Linked DNA regions of Sinorhizobium fredii NGR234. The protein of the gene in region 1 interacts with the protein of each later gene in a pairwise test. Links are inferred from orthologs where the notes say so. Each region holds a gene or a part of one and is shown in the gene's direction. Other genes may lie near its edges.

Region 1 (2,975 bases):
GGTCAGGCGGCCGGAGGACTCCAGGACGCGCTGAATGACGAACATGACGTCCGGACGGCCGGCATCATACTCGTCGAAGACGAGCGCCACATTGTGCTGGTAGGCCCAGGGCAGGATGCCGTCCTTGAATTCGGTGATCTGCAGCCCGTCCTTGACGACGATTGCATCCTTGCCGACGAGATCGATACGGCTGACATGGCTGTCGAGGTTGATGCGCACGCAGGGCCAGTTGAGCCGCGACGCGACCTGCTCGATATGGGTCGACTTGCCGGTGCCGTGATAGCCGGACACCATCACGCGTCGGTTGTGGGCAAAGCCTGCAAGAATGGCGAGCGTCGTTTCCCGGTCGAACAGGTAATCGGGATCGAGATCCGGCACATAGGCATCGCCCTTCGAATAGGCAGGAACGCGCAGATCCGTATCAATACCGAAAGCCTCCCGGACCGAGATCGTCGTATCGGGGAGGTTGGAAATGTCGAGGTCAATCTTGCTCATCATGTCTCCAGAGCGGCCGCCGGACGGCACCCGCGCATTCGCCTGCAAAAAGTGATTTCTGTCTTAATCCGCGTTGTTAGCAGAAACCAGCCTGTTTTAACAATTGATAGGCTTGAATCACGGCCCGAAAACGCTCCTCCGAGCCTCTGTCTCCGCCATTCGCATCGGGGTGGTGTTTCTTGACGAGATCCTTGTAGGCGGCCTTGATATCGGCGGAGGTCGCCGAGGCCGAAAGCCCGAGCGTTTCGAAGGCCTTGGCCTCGAGCGTCTTCAGCTTGCGCAACCGCGGTTCGTGCCGCGCCGACCGGGCTCGCGCCTCGTTGAAGAAGCCGAACGGATCGCGCATGCGCGCCTGGGCGCCGGCTGTGCCGGAGCGCATCTGTGATTGCGCCGGACCGTTGCGGGCGTTCTTGTTGACGCCGACCGTCCAGGTGGGGCGATGCCCGGTTACGGCTTCCTTCTGATAGCGCGAGATTTCCGTATCCGACAGCCCGGAAAAGTAATTGTATCCCTTGTTGTATTCCTTCACGTGCTCGAAGCAGAACATGAAATATTCGCCCTCGGCATTGCGGCCGACGGGAGCCCGATGCACGCCCCTCTTGTCGCAACCGTCCCACTGGCACACAGGCGCAGTCGGCTCCACGCGCGCCTCTGCTCCCTTGGGGCGCGTGCGAATGCGATCGAAGTATTTTGAATCGAGCTTCATGGCACCCATTATGGGGTTTGCGGCGAGTCACAACAAGAATTGACAAAGCGGAATGTTGCTGGCTTTGTGCGCGCATTTTGCATCGCCGGCGCCTTTTCGCGGCGCAAGAGCAACAGGAAAATGGGACGGAAGCATGTCGCTGCAAAGCCGCATCGAAGAGAAGCTCGAGAAAGCCTTCCATCCCGAACGGCTGATGGTGATCAACGAAAGCCATCTGCATGCCGGCCACCAGCCGGGCTTCGACGGCGGCGGTGAAACCCACATGCGCATCCGGATCGTCGCGAGCGCCTTTGCCGGCATGAGCCGCGTGGCGCGCCACCGGGCGGTCAACGACCTCCTGAAGCCCGAGCTCGATGCCGGCCTGCATGCGCTCGCGGTGGAACCGGCCGCGCCCGGCGAACCGACGCGCTGGTAGGCTAAAGTCCCGCCGACTCTCCCTCGGCCGGACGAATACGCAGCTTGGTGATCCGGTTCTTCACCCGCTTCATGACGATGAAGCGCTTGCCGTAGAAGGTGAAGGCCTGCCGCTCCTCCGGAATGCTCTTGGCTTCGTGGATGACGAGGCCCGCGACCGTGGTCGCCTCCTCGTCCGGCAGCGACCAGTCGAGCGCCCGGTTGAGATCGCGGATCGGCACGGACCCATCGACGACGATCGAGCCGTCGGCCTCCTGCCGGACGCCCTGGATGTCGAGATCGTGCTCGTCGGCAATGTCGCCGACGATTTCCTCGAGAATGTCCTCCAGCGTGACGAGGCCCTGGACCTGGCCATATTCGTCGACGACGATCGCCAGATGCAGCTTTCGCCTCAGGAAGGCGTTGAGCTGGTCCTTGAGGTTGGTCGTGTCCGGCACGAACCATGGCTTCTGCGCGATCCTGACGATGTCCACGGCATGCGGCTCGACGCCCGGCTCGGCAAGCGCCCTCTGCAGATCCTTGGAATGAACGACGCCGATGATGTTGTCGGTCGAGCCGCGCCACAGCGGCAGGCGCGTGAAGGGACTTCCGAGGATTTCCCGGACGCAGGCATCCGGCGGCTCCTCCGCGTTGACCGCCTGCATGGCGGTGCGGTGGATCATGATGTCTGAGACCTCGAGCTCGCCGAGATCGAGGACGCCGCCGAGCCGGTCGCGATCCGCCTTGACCACCGCCCCTTCCCGATGCAGCAGGTCGACGGCACCCCGCAGTTCTTCCTGGGCGGAGAGCATCGGCCTGTCGGAAGAGAGATTCACGCCGAAGAAGGTCAGAAGACGCCTGACGATCGCGTTGATGAGCGCCGATATCGGCCCAGCGACCGCCACGAAACGCCTTACCAAAGGCGCCACGGCAAGCGCGAACCGGTCAGGAGAGGCGAGCCCCCAGCTCTTCGGCAGGACTTCGCAGAACAGGACGAGCAGCACGGTCATGCTGAGGGTGGCGACCAGCACGGCGAGATTGCCGACGAGGCCGATCAAAAGGCTCGTCGTCAGTGATGTGGCGAGAATGGTGACGAGGTTGTTGCCGAGCAGCAGCGCTCCAACCAGGCGGTCACGTCGCTCGATCAGCCGATTGACGAGCCCGGCGCGACGATAGCCGTTGCTCTCCAGCGTGTGCATGCGTGCCCTGGAGGCCGCGGTCAAGGCAGCCTCCGACCCGGAGAAGAATGCCGAAAGGAGCAGAAGACAGACGACGGCGAGGAGAGACAGCCAATGGTCCGTCAAAAAGAGCCATACTGCCTCGGCGCTCATTGCGGATGCTTTTCCTTGAGGAACCCCAGCACCTCGGACGCCGGAACGTC
Region 2 (2,826 bases), 1.2 Mb from region 1 along the record:
CTCCGGAGAACGATCCGATTGCGGCCTTCTACGGTGAGGACCAGGGCCGCTATGTCGTGACGGTCGCTGCCGACAAGATCGATGCGGTTGCTGCACGGGCGGCGGTTGCCGGCATCGACCTGCCGGTTATCGGCAAGACCGGCGGCGATTCGGTGAAACTCGGCGATGCGAATACAGTCTCGGTGAACGAACTGCGTTCCGCCCACGAAGCCTGGTTCCCCACCTATATGGGCGGCGATCTCGCACCGGACAATTGACGGTAGACGGGGCGCGAGAGAGGCAAATCACCATTTGCCTTCCGCCCCTGAATCGTGGTTCCCTTGATCTCACGGGCGGTGGCAGCATTCCTGTCGCCGCAGAAAAATAACAAGGGAGTTCGCATATCATGCCCATGACACCAGGCGACATCGAAGACATGATCAAGGCCGGAATTCCCGGTGCCAAGGTCACGATCCGCGATTTGGCCGGTGACGGCGACCACTATGCCGCCGAAGTCGTGGCCGAAGCGTTTCGTGGCAAGACCCGCGTGCAGCAGCACCAGATGGTCTACAACGCTCTCAAAGGAAATATGGGCGGCATTCTTCATGCGCTCGCCCTGCAGACCAGCGCGCCGGAGTAGCTGCGTATGGCGGATCTGATCAAGGAACTCGTCAGCGGCGTAGTCGACAGCGCGCTGAAGGAAATTCTAAAAAAGGCGGGTGCGAGAACAAGCGCAACGCGACGCACGAAGCGCCGTACAAGAAAATCGTCGACGGGCGGCGGTATCCTTGCGGACATCATCGAGGCGGCGATCCGCAAGCCGGCAAAGAAACAAGTGAGCCGGCGCCGCACCGCGGCTTCGCGCAGCAAAGTGCGCCGCCGCACCGCCTGAGGTGGTTCGAAAGCCAAATTTTGAGGACCATCAATATTTAACGAGATTGGTGGTGAAAACCGCGCCCATGCATGCTATTTAAGCTGCAAAGGCGACATCCGGTCCTTGAAGCCGGCCAGGAAGGAAGACAACATGAGCGGAATTCACGATTTCATCGACAACGAAGTCAAGACGAACGACGTCGTTCTCTTTATGAAGGGCACGCCGCAGTTTCCGCAGTGTGGTTTCTCCGGCCAGGTGGTGCAGATCCTCGACTACATCGGCGTCGACTACAAGGGCATCAACGTGCTCGCCGATGCGGACCTGCGCCAGGGCATCAAGGACTACTCCAACTGGCCGACCATTCCGCAGCTCTACGTGAAGGGCGAGTTCGTCGGCGGTTGCGACATCGTGCGCGAGATGTTCCAGGCGGGCGAGTTGCAGGAGCATCTTGAAGGACAGGGAATTTCCGTAAAGGGCGCTGCCTGATACCGTCCATACCGAACAGATTTCGGAAAAGGCGGGCCGACCGCCTTTTTTGATTCCGGGACTATATGCCTCTCGGCTAATTTTCGATGTGCTCCATCACCAGGCGGAAAAATTCCCCGCTCGGAACGCGCTTTCGACGGTCGTGCATCGACAGCCTCTGAACTTGCCCTCAATGAGGGCGATCGACGGATCGCATTGCCCTATTCTAGGGCGTGCGTTCACGCAGCAAGCATATTCCGAGCAGCAAGCGGTGCGGCTCGACCGAAAACCGAAATTTTAAAGACAGATCAACATATTGAAGAATGTGCTGCGCCTTCCACATTAAGGCGGCCAGCTCTGGACCGGCTGCTTTGCTGACGGTCAGTGGGATTCATGAAATGACCAAGCCGATAGATAAAACCGCCATGCTTTCCGGCCTGAGCAAGGCTCAGTTCATCGCCCTGATGGCGATGCTGATGTCCATCAACGCGATTTCCATCGACATCATGCTGCCGGGGCTGCAGGAGATCGGTGCGAGCCTTGGGGTCGCCGATGAGAACGACCGGCAATATATCTTGTCCGCCTATCTGTTCGGCATGGGTTTCGCGCAGCTTTTCTTCGGGCCGCTTTCCGACCGGCTCGGGCGGAAGGCGCCGCTGCTCGGCGGCCTGGCACTTTATGCCTTGAGCGCACTGGCTATTGTTTTCGTTCCTACCTTCGCGACACTTCTTTTCTTCCGGTTCGTTCAAGGCGTCGGCGCGGCGGCAATTCGGGTCGTGGCAGTCTCCGTCGTGCGCGACATCTATGGCGGCCGCCAGATGGCGGAGATCATGTCACTGGTCATGATGGTGTTCATGATCGTTCCGGTCATCGCCCCGAGCATCGGCCAATTGATCATGCTCTTCGCGGAATGGCACATGATCTTTGTCGTGATCGCGCTCTACGCGCTTGCCGCCTCGGCGCCCGTCGCTGTGCGGTTGAAGGAGACCCTGGCTCCAGAAAATCGGCGTCCCCTCACGGCGGCTGCGGTCCTGGACGGCTTCCGTATCGTGCTGACCAACCGGATCGCCCTCTTCTACACCCTGGCGACATCCGTGATCTTCGGCGCGCTCTTCGGCTTCGTCAATTCGGCCCAGCAGGTGCTCGTCGGCATCTACGGCCTCGGCGTGTGGTTTCCAGTCGCCTTTGCGGGTTTCGCCGGTCTGATGGCGGTCGCCTCCTTCGCCAATTCTCGTCTCGTGCAGCGGTTCGGCATGCGGGCCCTATCGCATGCCGCCCTGCTCGGCTTCACCCTGGCGAGCTTCGTCTGGATGTCGGCGTCGCTGGCCGGGCCATTGCCGTTGCCCATCTTCGTGGTCCTCTATGCCGCGGCGATGTTCCAGTTCGGCGTGATCTTCGCAAACTTCAACGCCATGGCCATGGAGCCGCTCGGGCATGTGGCCGGTACGGCCTCGTCCGTTCTCGGCTTTGTGCAAACGATCAGCGGCGCGGCCATCGGCGCCTTTATC
Region 3 (2,988 bases), on another replicon or contig:
GCAACTCCCGTCGTTCGCAAGGCGATCACTGCCGGCGAAATCGACATTTATCCGGAATATACCGGCAACGCCGCTTTCTTCTTCGAGAAGGCCGATGATCCTGCCTGGAAGGATGCTGCCAAAGGCTATGAACTGGCGAAGAAGCTCGACTACGACGCCAACAAGATCGTCTGGCTGACACCGTCGCCGGCCAACAACACCTGGGCGATCGCGCTGCGCAAGGAAGTGGTTGAGAAGAACAGCCTCAAGACGCTTTCAGATTTCGGGAAATATGTCAGCGACGGCGGCGAGGTGATCCTGGCGGCATCCTCCGAATTCGTGAACTCCGCTGCGGCCCTGCCGGCATTCCAGACCGCCTATGCCTTCACGCTGAAGCCGGAGCAATTGATCACGCTGTCGGGTGGCGATACGGCCGCGACCATCGCTGCGGCCGCCAACCAGACGAACGGCGCCAATGCGGCGATGGTCTACGGCACCGACGGTGGCATTGCACCCTCCGGGCTCGTGGTCCTCGAGGACGACAAGAGCGTCCAGCCGGTCTATCAGCCGACGGCGATCATCCGGGAGGCGGTGCTGAAGGAGAATCCGAATATCGAGACGCTGTTGAAGCCCGTCTTCGAAAAGCTCGATCTCGTCACGCTGCAGGAACTGAACGGCCGCGTGCAGGTGGGCGGAGAGCCGGCGAAAACCGTCGCCGAGGATTTTCTGAAGAAGAACGGCTTCCTGAAATAGGCTGACAAGAGCGTCGTCCGATGCCAGTCGGACGACGCTTGAGAAAAGTGCGTCGAGCGGATCATTTCATGGCGATCGGTGTCATCCGGGAAACAGAGCGTAGGAATCTTCCTTTCGACAAGCTTGGCGTGATCATTGCGGTCCTCGCGGTTTACGGTGCGTTCCTGGCGCCCTTCGCGACATTCCGGGCAAACCGCATCGTCCAGGGCGAGGGCAGGGCGATCCTCGAGGCGCTGCCGCCGTCGCTCGGCTACGGGCTCCTCGCACTTTTGACGTTCGGCATCGTCGTTGCGGCTTTGAAGACATCCGTCCTCGTCCGCATGGCCGCGGCCTTTGCCGCCCTCGTCGCGCTGTGCTTTCTGATCGGCAGTGCCGCTGGCAACCTCGCGCCTCCGGACAATGCCTATGCCCGCGTCTCGCCGGCGTCCGGCTTCTGGATCCTCGTCTTTGCCTTCGCGCTTCTGGTTGCCGATGCTTTGACGCGGCTGAAGCCGGGACCGGGCCTCCGGCTCCTTTTCCTCGCAGGCGCCCTCGCGCTCGTCGGCGGCATGCTCACCACGGGGCGATGGGACGGGCTTTCGATCCTCAAGGAATATGCAAGCCGGACCGACACGTTCTGGGCCGAGGCCGGCCGCCATCTGACGCTGGCGCTCGGATCGCTCGCTGCGGCGACCGCCGTCGGGCTGCCGCTTGGTATCCTCTGCCACCGCGTTGACCGGTTACGGGCAGCCGTGTTGAATGTCCTGAACGCCATCCAGACGGTTCCGTCGATCGCCCTCTTCGGCATTCTGATCGGGCCGCTCGGCTGGGTTGCGGCACATGTTCCGGGGGCCGAGGCGATCGGCGTTCGCGGCATCGGCGTCGCTCCCGCCTTCGTTGCGCTTTTTCTCTATTCGCTGCTACCGGTGGTCGCCAATACGGTCGTCGGGCTCGCCGGCGTGCCGCGCGCCGCCAACGACGCCGCACGCGGCCTCGGCATGACCGAGTGGCAGCGGCTCGTGGCCGTCGAATTCCCTCTGGCCTTTCCGGTCATCCTTGCCGGCATCCGCATCGTGCTCGTCCAGAATATCGGGCTTGCCACCATCGCCGCCCTCATCGGCGGCGGCGGTTTCGGCGTCTTCGTCTTCCAGGGGATTGGCCAGACGGCGATGGACCTCGTGCTGCTCGGCGCGGTTCCGACCGTCGTCCTGGCCTTCACGGCGGCGATCGCGCTCGACGCCTTGATCGAAGTGACGGGTCCACAACACAGCCGGGGCAAGGCCGCATGATCGAATTCGACCGCGTCACCAAACGATATGACGGAACGGAGGTGGTCAGTGACGTCTCGCTGACCGTCATGCCGCATACGATCACGGTCGTCGTCGGAACATCGGGCTCTGGCAAGACCACGCTGATCAGGATGGTCAACCGCCTGGTCGAGCCGAGCTCGGGGACGATCCGGATCGACGGCGAGGACAATCGCTCGGTGCCGGAATTCGAACTGCGTCGTCGCATTGGTTATGCGATCCAGGGCCATGGACTGTTCCCGCATCGCACCGTCGCCGAGAACATCGCCACCGTGCCGACGCTGCTCGGCTGGGAGAGAGGGCGGATCAAGGCGAAGGTCGAAGAGTTGCTGACGCTCTTTCAGCTCGATCCGGACTTCTTTGGGCCGCGCTACCCGCATGAACTCTCCGGCGGCCAACAGCAGCGGGTCGGCGTCGCGCGGGCGCTTGCGGCGGAGCCGAACCTGCTCCTGATGGACGAACCGTTCGGAGCCCTCGACCCGATCATCCGGGCCAAGGCGCAAGACGACCTGCTTGCGATCCAGAAGCATTTCGGCACGACGATCATCCTCGTGACACACGACATGGAGGAGGCTTTCCATCTCGCCGACCGGATCGCCGTCATGGACAAGGGGGAGGTCGTACAGCATGGAACGCCGGCCGAGATGCTGGTGCGCCCGGAAACCCCCTTCGTCGAGGAACTGATCGGCGCCACTGAGCGGCCGTTCCGCCTGTTGGCCATCGAGACGGCCGGCGATGCGGTCGAGCCGGGCGCGGCCGAAGGCGCGCCGATACCGGAGGCACTCAGCCAGCGCGAGGCCCTTTCCGAACTCCTGTGGTCCGGGCGGTCCGCCTTGCCGGTCGCGGCGGCGAATGGCGCCATCATCGGCAAGGTCAGCCTCGATGGGCTGGTGAAACGTGCCGCGAGGCCGCGCTGATGACGTCGCTGCCCGCGCTTCTGCGGTTGCCGGTGTTCCTGGTGTTGCTGGCC

The links.
Region 2: the proteins of NGR_RS24750 (region 1) and grxD interact in binary tests that used the Escherichia coli proteins (3 or more experiments, as listed by UniProt). The link is inferred for Sinorhizobium fredii NGR234 from one-to-one orthologs.
Region 3: the proteins of NGR_RS24750 (region 1) and NGR_RS06200 interact in binary tests that used the Escherichia coli proteins (3 or more experiments, as listed by UniProt). The link is inferred for Sinorhizobium fredii NGR234 from one-to-one orthologs.

What each region holds. Positions count from the first base shown.
Region 1 is NC_012587.1:2,831,814-2,834,788, forward strand. What follows is about bases 156-2,975. They hold NGR_RS24750 (BolA family protein), read left to right. Parts: upstream 156-1,334; coding sequence 1,335-1,616; downstream 1,617-2,975. Other genes in these bases: cobS (cobaltochelatase subunit CobS), read right to left, coding at 156-495; NGR_RS24745 (J domain-containing protein), read right to left, coding at 572-1,210; NGR_RS24755 (HlyC/CorC family transporter), read right to left, coding at 1,618-2,925; aroB (3-dehydroquinate synthase), read right to left, coding at 2,922-2,975. Also shown: more of cobS, read right to left, coding at 1-155. UniProt on the Escherichia coli protein: Transcriptional regulator that plays an important role in general stress response. Has many effects on cell morphology, cell growth and cell division. Acts by regulating the transcription of many genes, including dacA (PBP-5), dacC (PBP-6), ampC and mreB.
Region 2 is NC_012587.1:1,674,082-1,676,907, forward strand. The notes cover bases 1-2,671. They hold grxD (Grx4 family monothiol glutaredoxin), read left to right. Parts: upstream 1-1,003; coding sequence 1,004-1,339; downstream 1,340-2,671. Other genes in these bases: purL (phosphoribosylformylglycinamidine synthase subunit PurL), read left to right, coding at 1-257; NGR_RS19385 (BolA/IbaG family iron-sulfur metabolism protein), read left to right, coding at 386-619; NGR_RS19390 (hypothetical protein), read left to right, coding at 626-871; NGR_RS19400 (multidrug effflux MFS transporter), read left to right, coding at 1,717-2,671. Outside these bases: more of NGR_RS19400, read left to right, coding at 2,672-2,826. UniProt on the Escherichia coli protein: Monothiol glutaredoxin involved in the biogenesis of iron-sulfur clusters.
Region 3 is NC_012586.1:1,287,766-1,290,753, forward strand. Bases 68-2,900 are described here. They hold NGR_RS06200 (ABC transporter permease), read left to right. Parts: upstream 68-800; coding sequence 801-2,000; downstream 2,001-2,900. Other genes in these bases: osmF (glycine betaine ABC transporter substrate-binding protein OsmF), read left to right, coding at 68-732; NGR_RS06205 (ABC transporter ATP-binding protein), read left to right, coding at 1,997-2,900. Also shown: more of osmF, read left to right, coding at 1-67; more of NGR_RS06205, read left to right, coding at 2,901-2,935; NGR_RS06210 (ABC transporter permease), read left to right, coding at 2,935-2,988.